Regions from separate parts of the Paenibacillus agaridevorans genome, predicted to be linked through region 3. Evidence: riboswitches for the same ligand, from Rfam matches in the RefSeq annotation. Region 3 holds a riboswitch; each other region holds the start of a gene.
The links. Region 3 has a riboswitch for cyclic di-AMP ahead of KJW29_RS18570 (universal stress protein). Riboswitches for the same ligand answer to the same signal wherever they lie in the genome.
Positions count from the first base shown of each region.

Region 1: linked by a shared signal. The riboswitch ahead of KJW29_RS36635 (C40 family peptidase) and the one ahead of KJW29_RS18570 (universal stress protein) in region 3 are both predicted to bind cyclic di-AMP.
Region 2: linked by a shared signal. The riboswitch ahead of KJW29_RS00110 (APC family permease) and the one ahead of KJW29_RS18570 (universal stress protein) in region 3 are both predicted to bind cyclic di-AMP.

Region 1 covers NZ_CP075889.1:2,385,223-2,389,853, reverse strand. The annotation lists gene KJW29_RS09785 (LysM peptidoglycan-binding domain-containing M23 family metallopeptidase) at 150-1,574, shown strand; cyclic di-AMP (ydaO/yuaA leader) riboswitch at 2,110-2,245, shown strand; partial or broken gene KJW29_RS36635 (C40 family peptidase) at 2,389-2,660, shown strand; cyclic di-GMP riboswitch class I at 3,370-3,456, shown strand; gene KJW29_RS09775 (response regulator transcription factor) at 3,525-4,244, shown strand; gene KJW29_RS09770 (hypothetical protein) at 4,598-4,631, shown strand, end outside.
Region 2 covers NZ_CP075889.1:27,615-32,245, reverse strand. The annotation lists gene KJW29_RS00110 (APC family permease) at 1-1,331, opposite strand, end outside; cyclic di-AMP (ydaO/yuaA leader) riboswitch at 1,519-1,687, opposite strand; gene KJW29_RS00105 (diguanylate cyclase domain-containing protein) at 1,889-2,743, opposite strand; gene KJW29_RS00100 (cellulose biosynthesis cyclic di-GMP-binding regulatory protein BcsB) at 2,733-4,631, opposite strand, start outside.
Region 3 covers NZ_CP075889.1:4,511,647-4,516,277, reverse strand. The annotation lists gene KJW29_RS18580 (TrkH family potassium uptake protein) at 1-930, opposite strand, end outside; gene KJW29_RS18575 (potassium channel family protein) at 962-1,624, opposite strand; gene KJW29_RS18570 (universal stress protein) at 1,649-2,068, opposite strand; cyclic di-AMP (ydaO/yuaA leader) riboswitch at 2,199-2,348, opposite strand; gene KJW29_RS18565 (TetR/AcrR family transcriptional regulator) at 3,281-3,877, opposite strand; gene KJW29_RS18560 (ABC transporter ATP-binding protein) at 4,026-4,631, shown strand, end outside.

The DNA of each region.
Region 1 (4,631 bases), 2.1 Mb from region 3:
AATCTTCCTAATATTTTATTACACAATTTGTCCATAATGAATGAGAAACATTAATTCTTCGTGTCGACAACGCTCTCTTATTGATGAATACTTGTTCATATGTTAAGGTAGTTTAAGATTTTATTCTACTGTGTGAATAGGAGGTAACAATGCCATCACGTTATACCAAAAAGCAAATAAGCAAGACGAAGAAAATAATGATGTTAATTGCACTTATATTGCTTGTTTTGTTCTACAGTGGTTTTATTTTAGTTTCACAAATCAAGACCGTATATCAAGTAACATTTAATGGTACGCCAATTGGCGATGCGTCCAGTCCGGAGATTGTATTTCAATGGATCGGGGAACAAGTCAATCGTTTTGAAGGCCAGTACCCAGGTGTTTTGTATGAAACGAATGAAAGTGCTATTTCGTTCACGGAAACGAAACGTTTAAATGCCAAGGCTCGGGATAGCGAAGTCATTGCCTCACTTCAATCATCTTATGAGATAAAAGGCCGCGGCGTACAGGTTCTAGTGGATGGTCAAGTCATGGGAATTGTCAGAGACCAACATAGCGCAGACCAGATCCTGAATCAAATACAGCAGCCATATTCTGGTGCGAATAATGATCCAAAAGTCAAAACACTCAGTTATAATAATGACGAGAGGGAAAAAGAAGCAATGTCGCCATCAGTTCCAAGCTCCATTAGCTTCGTGGAAAAAGTCGAAATCAAACCTGTTGTGGCGGATCCTGTTAACTTTTCGTCAGAAGAAGAGTTAATCAAACGTCTTAAGGGAACGGACTTAAAACCTATCAAGTACGTTGTTAAAGAGGGAGATTGCATCTCCTGCATTGCGCAGAAGTTCAACATCTCGCAAGATACTGTATATAAGAATAATCCCTGGATTGAAAATGAATTCATAAACATAGGGGACGAGTTGGATTTGACAGTACGGCAACCTAAATTGTCCGTAAAGACTGAGGGGCAATATGCTGAGACCGTCAGCATCCCGAGCGGGGTAGAAGTTACTTATGATGCAACGATGCGTGTGGGAGTTTCAAAGGTTGCGAATCCGGGAAAGGCGGGCAAGAAAAAATTAACGTACCAAGTAACGAAAGTAAATGGCGAGTTGGTTGAGGAAGTTGTAATAAAGGAAGAAACGTTGGAAAAAGCAGTACCTAAGCAAGTCATTCAAGGTACAAAAGTCATTAAAGGCGTGGGAACCGGTTCATTCACATGGCCGATAAAAGGGCCGACGATTACGAGCAAGTTCGGAAAGCGTTGGGGAAGACTTCATACAGGCACTGATGCGGTATCCTCTAATTTGAATATTAAATCTGCCGATAATGGAAAAGTAATAAAGGCGAAATATGATTCCAGTTACGGGAACCACGTTATAGTGGATCATCAAAATGGTTATCGAACATTATATGCCCATCTAAGCAAAATTAATGTGGAAGTTGGCGATCTGCTGGAGAAAGGCGATCAAATTGGAATTATGGGCACAACAGGACGATCGACAGGCGTCCATCTACATTTCGAAATTCGAAAAGAAGGAGTGCAGTTGAATCCATTAAAATTTTTGGAGTAACGGAACGGAAATAAGAGATCCCGCTTGTAGGGCTCTCTTATTTTTGTAATTATTGATTTATATAATTTAAACTATTCTTTGTAATATAATGTTTTCGCGAGAGGAAGAAATCGATGAGTGATAGAAGGAGTATTCTGATCATCGACCACGAAGAGAACTTAGAAATGAATTGAAAAAGGAACTTGAGAAATAACGATTTATGGTAGAGGCTCTGGAAGATGGGGCGAAGGGGTTACTATATATGTTGCAGAACGAGGTTGATTTGGCGATTATGGAATTACAACTACCTGGAATAAATGGTCTAAATGTATGTAAACTTGTTCGTCCAGATGAAAACAACACCAATCATTAAGCTAATTGCAGAATGGAGGGAAGCAAATCGATTCGAAGGTTTTCAAATTGGAATCGATGATTATTCCGTTACGTATAAGCAACCAATCGCAACGAGAAAAAAACAATAAAGATTGATGAAAGATTTCTATTATAAAAATGAAGGATTAAGTCCGAATTGGTCGAATTTAACTATTTTTCGAAGTATTATATTTTGCCAAATTCTGTTCTATGAAACGGGGGAACCACCGAGGGGGAATTGCTTTAGAAGTTTTCTTCAAGTATAGGGAATCTTCGGCCGAGCCCATAAGCTAACCTCGTAGGCAACGAAGGGAGAAGTAGAGTTGAGAAAAGGTTTAGTCGTATTGTTGTCCAGTGTGATGTTTTTGTTTGGAGGAGGGTCAGTATTTGCGCAACAGTCCGAGTCAACCGTCTTAATGAAGTCCGTTAGCGAAGTAATTGGCACGCCGTATAAAGGGGGGGAATGACAACAAAAGGATTCGATAGTTCAGGATTCATCTTGCATATCTTTAATCAGTTCAGTGTAAAACTGCTTCGTACTTCTTATACTCAGGCCGAGGTTGGTGTGAAGGTAGAAAAAAACAAGTTGCGTGTGGGAGATCTTGTTTTTTTAATACCAGCGGAACAGGTATCTCTCATGCAGGTATTTACATAGGAGAAGGGAAGTTTGCTCATTCTTCTACAAGCAAAAGGGTAACCATCAGTAAGTTAAGTGATGAGTACAATGAAAAATGATACGTTACGGCAAGGCGTGTAGTATCTGAAGATATATTTAAAGCAATGAACGATATGAAGTAATCATGAATGAACGGTTATTTAACTAGTAACCGTTCTTTTTATTGAAGTTTCCAGATCATAAATGAGGTGGAATATGAAACTTAAGGGAGTCAGACGGAAATAATTCAAGTGTCCCTATTAATCGCTGCATTAGTCATAGGAGGTTATGCCATCATCAAGACTTTAAATGGCGCTCAACCTTTACGAAGCGATGGCGGAAGTGTATCAGGATCCTAACTATGAAAGCCATATTTCGCCCATCGACTGATTACAGTACAGTTGAATGATCTCGGCACGTTTTATCATCATTTTGCATGGGTGTACCGGACGCTACTGAGGAGCACGACAAAGCTGGAAGCCGAGGCTTAGACGGTTCAATCCGGCATCCGATCTTGGCGGCGTTTCGATGGTGGGACAAGCAGCGAATAACGAATACATATATTTCAATGAGGTGAAATTAGGTACCGGAATCAGCAAGATTCGCCTGCGTTATTTAAGTCTGACAACGGACTCAAACGTCACCTATGCGAAACAGATTAACTTGGGATACATCATCATAAAGTAATCCTGCTTCAGTAACTAAAATTTGCGACCGCTTCTTGGTAAATGCAATCGATCATTTACCAAGAAGCGGTTACTGTTAATTTTTATGAGTGCATCGTGGAGTATATGGAAACGGCAAAACTGTCGAAAGGCAGTGACGCAAAGTCACGGGTCTTCTCACAATTCAAGTGATGGCAGTTGGGTTACCCAATTTGCCGAGCACGGCTATTTGGGTCGTGTTTTTATTATTCGTTTATTTGGGATACAGAGGAGAGTAATATGGAATTGGAAGCAGATATACATCAGGAACTTCCTATAATTTCTAAGAAAAACAATGAGAATATAAATGTTGTGCTAGTGGACCGCGATCCGGAATGGTGTTGCCGCTTTGCTGATTTATTCGAAACAGAGACAGATATTCATCTCATAAATACTTCCGCTACAAAAGAAGAGGCAGTGCGAGCTAGTTTACAATTAGACGTGGACGTTGTAGTGATGAATGCAGCACTCCAGCCGTCTGGACGCGATGGATTAGATGCAATAAAAGACATTCTCGCCAAAAAGGATGTTCCCGTCATTACCGTCGCTTCAAGCGCAGACCCTGAAGTGATCGTCGAAGCAATTACAGTCGGGGCAGTGAATTTTATAAGCTATGCCGATATGGGGGACATTATCTTGGCGATTCGCGAAGCACATCGACATAGTCCATCTTTACACCCGAAAGCATCGAAGGTGCTTCGCGATGAGCTCATCCGCTTAAAGCGTCAGGAATTTTGGTGTAAGCTGACCACGACTGAAAAAGAAGTGCTGCAATTAATCGCTTGGGGCTACTCCCGGACCAAGTTGATTCAGTTGATGGGTATATCGCCTAATACAATGAAGACACATATTCGTCATATTAGTAGAAAGCTCGGCACAAAATCAATCAAAGAAGCAGCAATAAAGGCGAGGCAGCTTGGACTCGAGAAACACATGGATAATAAGGAGTATGATGTATAGTGACGAATTTCGATTTGGTTCGACAAAACTCCAAAGCTTAGGGTGACTAAAAAATCATCCTGCCGGAAGATATCGAAAATTGATAAAATTAGGCATATGGTGGGATTGAAATAGAAAGAATGGCCCACGATGAATAGGAGGGATTTGTGGCAAAAGTAACTAAAGGATGAAGCATGGGATAGTTGTCTGTCATGTGGAGAACGGGGGGGGGGACAAGCCCAGTGGTTCTTAATACTCATTCACCGTTTGGGTTGTCCCCAAAATGATGAATGAAAGGATGATCGACATGTGTCGAAAAGAAATGGAGTGTGAGTTATGTCTGGATAGCCAGATAGGAAATGGGGGAGCAGCGCATGTTGGTAGCTGAACAGATAACCCCTTATGAAA
Region 2 (4,631 bases), 4.5 Mb from region 3:
CAGATCAGGACGGGCAGGAATACGAGCACGGGCCATACCTGCGGAAACTTCGTCAGGAAAAACATCATCGTCACCACTAGGCTGATCGCCGCGCCGACCGTGTTAATCGCGAGCTTGATCCCCCAGCCGGCCGGCTTCTCCCGAAGCCACTTGCGCATCATGCCGGATTGCGACAGCGTAAACGGGATGAATACGCCGACCGCGTAGAGCGGAATCAACTGTTCCGTATGTCCGCCAAAAAGCACGATGAGCAGGATGGAACAGATGCCAAGCATGATGATGCCGTTGGAATATCCAAGCCGATCGCCCCTCGCCGTAAACATTCTGGGGATAAACTTATCCTTGGCCAGATTGACCGCGAGCATGGGAAAAGCGGAATAACCCGTATTGGCCGCCAAGATGAGGATAAGCGCCGTCGTTCCCTGAATGGCATAATACATGAAGTTTCGCCCGAACGCCTCCTCCGCGATCTGCGAGACGACCGTCGCCTCCGCAATCGGCGCGATTCCGTACTCGTAGGCCATCACAACGATGCCCGAGAATAGCATCGCGAGCAAAATCCCCATCGCGGCAAGCGTTCTGGAGGCATTGACCGGCGCGGGTTTCCTGAAGTTCGGGATTGCGTTGGAGATCGCTTCGACCCCTGTCAGCGCGGAGCTGCCGGAAGCGAATGCCTTCAGCAGCAGGAAAAGTCCGATGCCCGCCACAGGCGTCCCTACGGGCGTATGCAATTCCTGCGGAATCGCTCCCGATGCCATGTCGTACAATCCTTTACCAATCAGAACGAACAAGGCAAGAACGAACAAATATACGGGATAGGCCAGGACGGACGCCGACTCCGTTACGCCCCGCAAGTTGAGCAGCGTGAGCAGAATGACGAATACGACGGCAATGGGCACCGTATACGCATGCAAACTCGGAAATGCGGAGGTGATGGCATCGGTTCCGGCCGAGACGCTGACCGCTACCGTTAGAATATAGTCGACCAACAAAGATGCGCCGGCGATAAGGCCGGGGTACTTGCCCAGATTTTCTTTGGAGACGACATAAGCGCCGCCCCCTTGCGGATAGGCGTATATAATTTGCCGATATGACAGAATAAGCGCCGTCAGCAGCAGCAGGACGCCGATTCCGATCGGAATGGAATACCAGAACGCGGCCATGCCGACGGTCATTAACACAAGCAGAATTTGTTCGGGGCCGTAGGCGACGGACGACAACGCGTCCGACGAGAGAATCGCCAGCGCTTTTGTTTTGTTTAACTTCTGCTCGCCAAGCTCCGTCGACTTTAGCGGTCTTCCGATCAACACTCGTTTAAGCGCGGATAACATCGGAGCCACCGCCCAACTGGAACCTTTTCATCGTTGTTTTTTTCAATTCGTCCATCTCCCCTGTGCAATGTTGGCTGGAAGGGAAGGTTTCTACTTCGTCTGCTGCGGCATTCCGGCGGGCCCATGCCGGTTTTTGCGCAGCAAAAAGCCGCAAGGCAGCACCTTGCGGCTTAACGAGCCGAAGTCATACCCATTCCAATAACGCTTACGAGGTTAGCTGACGGATTCGGGCCATTAGATAGCCCTACGGCGGTTGTTTTGCCGATTCACCCCTGACGCTTGTTTTTAACGATAAGCGCCGTTTGGTTCCCCCGCTCTTCTTCATTGTCCTCAAGAAGACTCAGCGAATTTATGATGTAGTGATCATAACTCGTTTATTGACGGGTGTAAAACGACATTTCGGCTCAAAAACGGTTGTTTCAATTCAAAGATGGCCAATAAAACGCTCGCAGCAGTTGCTTCTTATTCATTTGATCCCCGGATATCGTTTTTTCTCGCCTTTATCCGAGATCTCCTCGTAAATTCAAGCGAAGGACTTGTCCAGCTTGCCTCCGCGTCTACACATCATACTCCAACTGCTTCCTCGCCATGTCGATGAGCTCAAGCGGTGATCCAATGGTCTCCGCGTCATATTGATATTCGCCGATCCGCAGCTGGAATTCGACGCGAAAGCCTCCGTCACCCTCACGTTTATTAAACTGCTCCAGATTAGCTTTAATCCGGTTGGCCACGATTCTGGCGCCGTCGCCGTCCGTAAACAGCAAAAGTCCCCATGTCGCGTTCTCCTCGTCCAGCATATACAGGGAATCGTTGCTTCGAATGCTTGTTTCGCCAAGCTCCGATAGCTGGATCAGCGCTTCCGTTATGTCGCTCTCGCCGATCATCCGGCGAACGTCGCGCCAGTATCGAATCTGCATGACGACCAGCGTCAGCGGAATGCCGTAACGTACCGACAAAGCCATAAAGACGGTGGCGTCCTTTTGGAACAACAAGCTGTTGCGCAAATTCGTATGCCGGTCCATCGTCGCGAGGCGCCCATTTATCTCCTTTAACGACTGGGCCTCCGCCTGAAGCCGCAGCATGCCGCTTGTCATCATCCAGATCGCCCCCGTAAACAACGGCGTTAGCAGCAGCCAGAAGTACGACGACGCCGACAACGTGTCGCCAATAGCCATCGTCCGGTACAACGTATAGGTTCCGTATGCTAACAGGAATACGATATTGAGGACGAGCCCTGTCGTTACGCTCGTAAAATAGGTCAGAATGCCAATCATAAAGGCGGCGTTGAGCAGGAGAATATTGACCAGGTATTGATCCGGATCGCCCGATACGACAATAATTCCGAGAAAGCAGAGAATAATGAACGACAAGTAACCGCCGTCGGACATTAGGCTGCCGGCGTTACGTCCCATTGCCGCCACCTCTGTTCTTCCGGTATTTGCGCGCAAGGAGCGCGAGCGACAGGAGTACGAGAACGAGCACAAGCGATGCCGCCGTCACAAACGCAAGCGTATCCTCGCGTTCGACAATGCCAGCGAACGTCCTGACCGGGACCGCCCCCTTCTCCGGCTTGAACCGATACGGCTCCACCACCCCGTCGCGATCGGTCAGCACGGCGTCTCCGCTTACTCTCCAGCGCTGACTCTCCGAAGTCAGCAGCTTGATTGCGAGCAGGACGTCTTCCCCCTTCGAGCCGGTAATAGCCAGCAGTCCATTGCCAGGAGTCCATGGTGATTCCAGCAGCTGCAAGGTTCCGATGCGCGAACCGTAGTCGGGATCCAGGGTCTTCTTTTCATTGGAAAGAACCGTCCCTCCGTCTACTCCGAAACGGAAAAACAATTGATCGTTGACTCCACGTATCAACTCGTTATCCTTATAGGTTCCGATAACGACAACATTGCCGTCGCGATAACCCGCAGGATCGGCGTCGTCGTCATAAAATGCGAGTTCTCCCGTATTGCCTTCCGCATATTGCCCGAGCAGCGAGAAGAGACCGGCAATTGACGAGAGCACGTAACGATCCTTTGTTTTAGGCACGATAACCGCGGTTTTGTGATACAGGCCATCTCTCAGGAATGGATACGGGTAATTGTCGAGAAGAAGCTCGGTTCGATCAAGCGTATTCAGCTGCATCTCGGAATCGGCGCTCACAAAGGCCCATGGATTCTGCTCTTCGCTTTGGACGCAATAACCTTCGGGCAGCTCGAGGTCGAATGCCGCCGTAGCCGTAAAATTGCCGGTTACGAGCAAGTTTTTCGGAATCGGCAGCGTAATCGAATCGCCGTCGGCCCGCTCCTCGCTCAGCTTTTTACTCCCGACCGGCTTATCATTGATCAGGATCGTTACCAGGGAACGGGAGAAATCGAGATTGCCCGCGTATCGGAAGTCAAGCCTGATCTTGCTGGATTCCGCAATGGAACGATTGGCCGGGAGGGCAACGAAATAATGGCGCGCTTGATGATGCTCCCCAACCAGCTTGTCTCCTGTCTCCGTCAGCCTGACTGAGCGGTTAACGGAAACCGGCGGCGTATCGACGTCCGTATCCGCAGAGACCGTCTTGACCTTGCCGTTTAATTGGTATGCCAGATCCTCATTGGCAAGCAGACGCCCCGCCTTAACCAGCAGTTCCGGATCGTCGGATGTTGCGACCAGCACATGGCCCGCAGCCGATTCTACGATTTGAATACGAGCCTCGCCATTGTTTAAGCCGTTAAACTCTGCATGCAGTTCCGATGGCAAATGTTCTCGTAAGGATACGAAAACGACAAGCGGGGACGTTCTCCAGTTATTGTCCGAATAGGAGACAAGCGGGATCGTCTCCTCCTTTGACGCGCTTGCCCGGGCAAAGCCGGACAAGATGTGCGCCGCGGTCTCCAGCTCCATAATATCCGGATCGTCCGGCAACACAATAAACCGATTGTCCAATAGGCCGGCATCCACTCCGGTAAAGCGGTGATAGAAGTCCCGAATCGATCCATTCGGCGGTTTCGCCTCGTAATCGATATCGACTGCCGATGTTTGGAGCACATGGAGCCAGTTATCCCGAACGTCCTCGACAACGCATCCTTTCTCCGACTCGCGCGTTCGAAGGCCGCCCTGAATCGTCAGTTGATTGGACCCCTGTACCAGCAGCTCGTTCGGAATATCAAGCTGCAGACTTGTCCCGCTATCCCCGTCGACGACGGGACGAAAAGAGTGGAAGGGCGTTCCGTTTATAAGCAGCGTCACGCTGGATTGCTCCTTTATCGCAAGAGGCGTCGCCCTGTAGTCCAGTCTGAGCGAAATACTATCGACATTCCA
Region 3 (4,631 bases):
TCCACCGGAAGCTGCACCAATGAACATTAAAATGATGATCAGGAATTGCGACGCGGCCAACATACTGCCAATGTCTATAGTATTAAACCCGGAGCTTCTGGGCGTAGCCCCCTGGAATAAGGCGGCCCATATCCGCTCCCCGGCAGACAAGGAGCCGAAGGTTGCGGGGTTCCAGCTTTCCAACAGGTAGATCAAGCAGAAGCCCGCGGCAAACAAAATACCGGAACCAAGCAAGACAACTTTGGCATGCAGGGATAATTTGCGCCATGAACGTTTGCGAAAAACATCCACGACGACAATATAGCCAAGCCCCCCGATAATAAACAGCAGGATGACGGTGATGTTGACTACAGGGTCGCCAACAAATGGAGATAAACTGTCCGACCATAAAGCGAAGCCCGCATTGTTAAACGCCGAAATGGAATGAAAGAGCGCATAAAAAGCAGCTTGACCCCAACCCATATCTGCTTGCCAATGCAGGGTGAGTACCAATGTCGCCAATGCCTCAAATGCAAATGCGATAAGCACCATAAAGATCGACAATTTGACCAAGCCTTGCGATGATGTCGAGTGCGTGGCCTGCTGAATGATCAGCCTTTGGCGAAGGCCGATCCTTTTGCCGATCATGATAGCCACCATTACGCCGACGGTCATAAAGCCAAGGCCGCCGACCTGAATGAGCATCATAATGACGATTTGCCCGAAGGTAGAGAACACACTTCCCGTATCCACGACAACCAGGCCATTGACACAAATGGCGGAGGTTGCCGTAAAGAGGGCATTCAGCAGGCCGATCGATTGGCCGGATGATGATGAATAGGGGAGCATTAGAAGCAAAGCGCCTACCCAGATCAAGCAAAAAAAGATCATCAAGATGAGTTGGGGAGGGCTTGTTCGTGTTTTCAGCCGATTTACGATGGCGACAAGCATAGTGAAAAGAGAACGGCTATGCATACGATCTTCATTTCTGTTCATAGTCTTCTTCCAAGTCTCGAATATCCGCGTTACTGCCGATTATCACCAGAATATCTCCCGTGTTAATTTCATCCTCTGCCTTTGGTGAAATATTGATATGAACTCCCTTTTTGATCGCCATAATGGTACATCCGTATTTGGCCCGAATATTTAATTGTTGAAGAGTCTGTTCATTCATAGCAGGTGGGGCCTTCAGTTCGACCAAATTGTGAACGGGAGACAACTCAATGTAGTCAATCAGATTATCGGAGCTTAATTGATTTCCAAGGCGAGCAGCCATGTCTCGTTCTGGATACACAATATGATCTGCCCCTACTTTGATTAGAACTTGCCCATGCATTTCGTTTTTAGCTTTGGCCGTTATTTTCGGTATATGCAATTCTTTAAGCAACAAGGTTGCCAATATGCTCGCCTGCAGATCTTCTCCGATAGCAACAATCGCATGGGTAAAGTTTCGTGCGCCCAGTTCTTTCAGTACTCCTTCATCTGTACAATCTGCTTGCACAGCATGAGTCGCTACGCCGGATATGTCTTGTACGAGCTGCTCATCCTTATCAACGGCGAGTACTTCGTGACCATTCTGAATCAAAGTGTGCACCAAGCTAGACCCAAATCGGCCCAGGCCAATCACTATAAACTGTTTTTTCATGCATAGCACATCCTTTCCTTATGTCTATCTATCCCGACCCTCTTGAAAGGCGATAATATGAATATCGATTTCTCCAATTTTCTTTAATAGTTCATTGACAATGGAGCCATTCCAAATCTCTTGCCATCGTGTCATACCGGGGTGCCCGATGATTAATTGTGTGATTTGAATTTGCTCAGCCGTATCGGCAATCACATCGGAGACCTTGTGATTGCCACGAGTTTTGGTCATAAACGTGGCATGGCATTCTTCGGATATCGTTTTCCAATGGAGAATGCGCTCACTTTTGTCTTGGCTAATCTGGTTATTCTCTTGTTCAGTCTGTACATGCAGTACGAACAATGGGCATTGATAAAGGGCAGCTAATCGGCCTCCTCGCCGGATCAGCCGTTCTCCGTTTGGCCCGTGGTACACACATACCATAATTTTCTCACTGCTTAACATGGGCTATACTCCTTTGCTGAAACTTGAAAGTAACAGAATGATTGCTGTGAAACGACAAAAAAGCTTGGAGCAGAGAAATTCTGCTGCCAAGCTTCGGATTGCTATGTCAGGACAAACCAAAGACGCATTCATGATCTCTCTCATGACGCCTACGAGGTTAGCTGTCGGATTCGGGTCTGAGAGTCCCCGTTCTTTCTGCAAAAGAAAGAATTCACCCCTGAAGCGATTATGCTTCGTTGGTTCCCCCGCTCCTCAAAAGAGGATTAAGCGATGAATATACAATTGTTGTAACTTATCATAAAGCAGTTAATTTCAAAAGTAAACAGCTGATCCGGGAAATCAATCATGGGTTGCTTGCATAGTTATGGTTGAATGTAGTGGTATTTTCAGGCAATAATACGAAGATAGAGCAAAGACGTTTCAATTTCTTTTGAGTGGGCAATGGAAAGGGGATCATTCGTTATGTTTTTCATAAGTTCAGATTTGCCCCACTTGAATCAGATTGGCGGTCTTGGATTTATGACTTATAGTTTATAGTGAGCTGGTAGTGGTCGTATTATCTATGTTATGCGCGCCTTGGCAGTCATGGTTATTTCCGTGAGTGTGGTGATTGCAGGATTTTAAAGAGGTTCTTTTCGAAGTCACTTCGGCATTGAGAACGGACAGACATACGGTTCTGACGCAGACGCCACTTCCAATGAAACGGGACCTGATTTAAGACACCTGAGGAAGCACTTGCCATACAGAAGAATAGACCTGCGGGTGGTCGTGATATCCCGCTACATGATGTTGATGGGAAAACCATAATTGGTGTCTTTCATATTGGCTGATTATAATGGCAATAAAACAGTTCAACATCTTTAACCTAACGGAGAACGTTAGTTGGATGACAACAGCGGCAGTCTAAGGCTTTATTTATCAAATCTTGGTCTGCCGCTCTTTCATTAATTGATCAGTCTAAAACTTATTTTTTAAAAGCTGACGATTCATCAATTCAAAAACCGCGCTAAATCAACGACATCAGTCTAACACATTATTTTTACCGAACAACACTTGCATTTGCATTGTCGCAAAAACACAGTCGGGAGAAATTCCGGTATCCCGAGGAGAAAGTTCTGATTGTCTAGAGAGGCCTCCTATTTCTAACATCCTGAACCAAGATTAAAATCAGGGAAATGTTTAAGACCGGAGAGCGATCGGCAAGGTAACTAGTCATTCCTCCCAATTATGTTTGCTTCCGACAAGTCCATAAAAGAACAATTTATTGAGGTCCCCCGTCATCTTTTGCAGGTGCGGAAAGGCCTCTTCTTTTTGCATATAATCCTTGAACATTTGAATGAACACAAGGATTGATTCATTAGATAGGCCGGGATCGACATACCCTTGCTGTTTTCCCTCTTCAATTAGCGTCATCAGCCCCGGCATGATTTTTTCCTGCATCATCTTTTCCAGGTAAGGGACGCCGGTCGCGTACTTTTTCATGAAATGGGTAAAGGTATCGGGGTGCACATTATTGGCGGAATCGATCTTGGCAAACATCACGCTTTTGATCTTTTCGATAAAAGGCATGTCGTTGGTCAGCATTTTTTCATACTCCGACCAGATCTGATCGAGATAAAATACGAGCATTTCTTCAACAAGATTATGTTTGCTTCCGAAATAGTTGTAAATCGTCACTTGCGATACGTTGGCTTTGCTTGCTATTTCTGCAATGGACACTTTCTGGATGCCGTAGGTCAAAAACAGATCAACGGCACTTCGCAAGATGTCCTTTTTTTTCTGGTCTCTACGTTTCTGGTATCCGTCCATTTCATCCACCTCTCTGTAAATAGTTTAACTTAAGTTATGAAATATAACAATTAACCAAGTTCAAAACATGTTGTAAAATGAATCGCCATCATATAATATGAAATATATGAATAACTATATTTCAAAACATTAACGGAAGGGTGAGACCATGTCTTTGTTGCGAGTCAGGAACTTAACCAAGAAGTTTGGTGCATCGACAGCGCTGGACGGTGTGAATCTGGAAGTGAGCAGCGGGGAAATCTTTGGATTCATTGGCCCTAATGGCGCGGGTAAATCGACGACGATTCGTGTGCTTCTTGGTATATTGCGAGCCACCTCCGGAGAGGCTCAATTGTTTGGCAAGGATGTATGGAAAGATGCGGTTGAGATTCACAAGCGTCTCGCTTACGTGCCTGGCGACGTCAATCTATGGCCCAATTTGACCGGTGGCGAGGTCATAGATTTGTTTGTTAAATTGCGCGGAGGGAGCGATAAAAGCAAACGAGAAGAGCTTATTCAACGATTCGACCTGGACCCGACAAAAAAGTGTCGAACCTATTCCAAAGGTAACCGGCAGAAGGTGGCGCTTATCGCTGCATTTTCTGCTGATGCGGATTTGTATATTTTGGATGAACCTACCTCCGGGCTGGACCCCTTGATGGAGAATGTATTTCAGGATTGTGTGATGGCAGTCAAAGAGCAAGGGAAAAGCGTACTCCTGTCCAGCCATATTTTGTCTGAAGTGGAGCGCCTGTGCGATAAGGTCGGGATTATC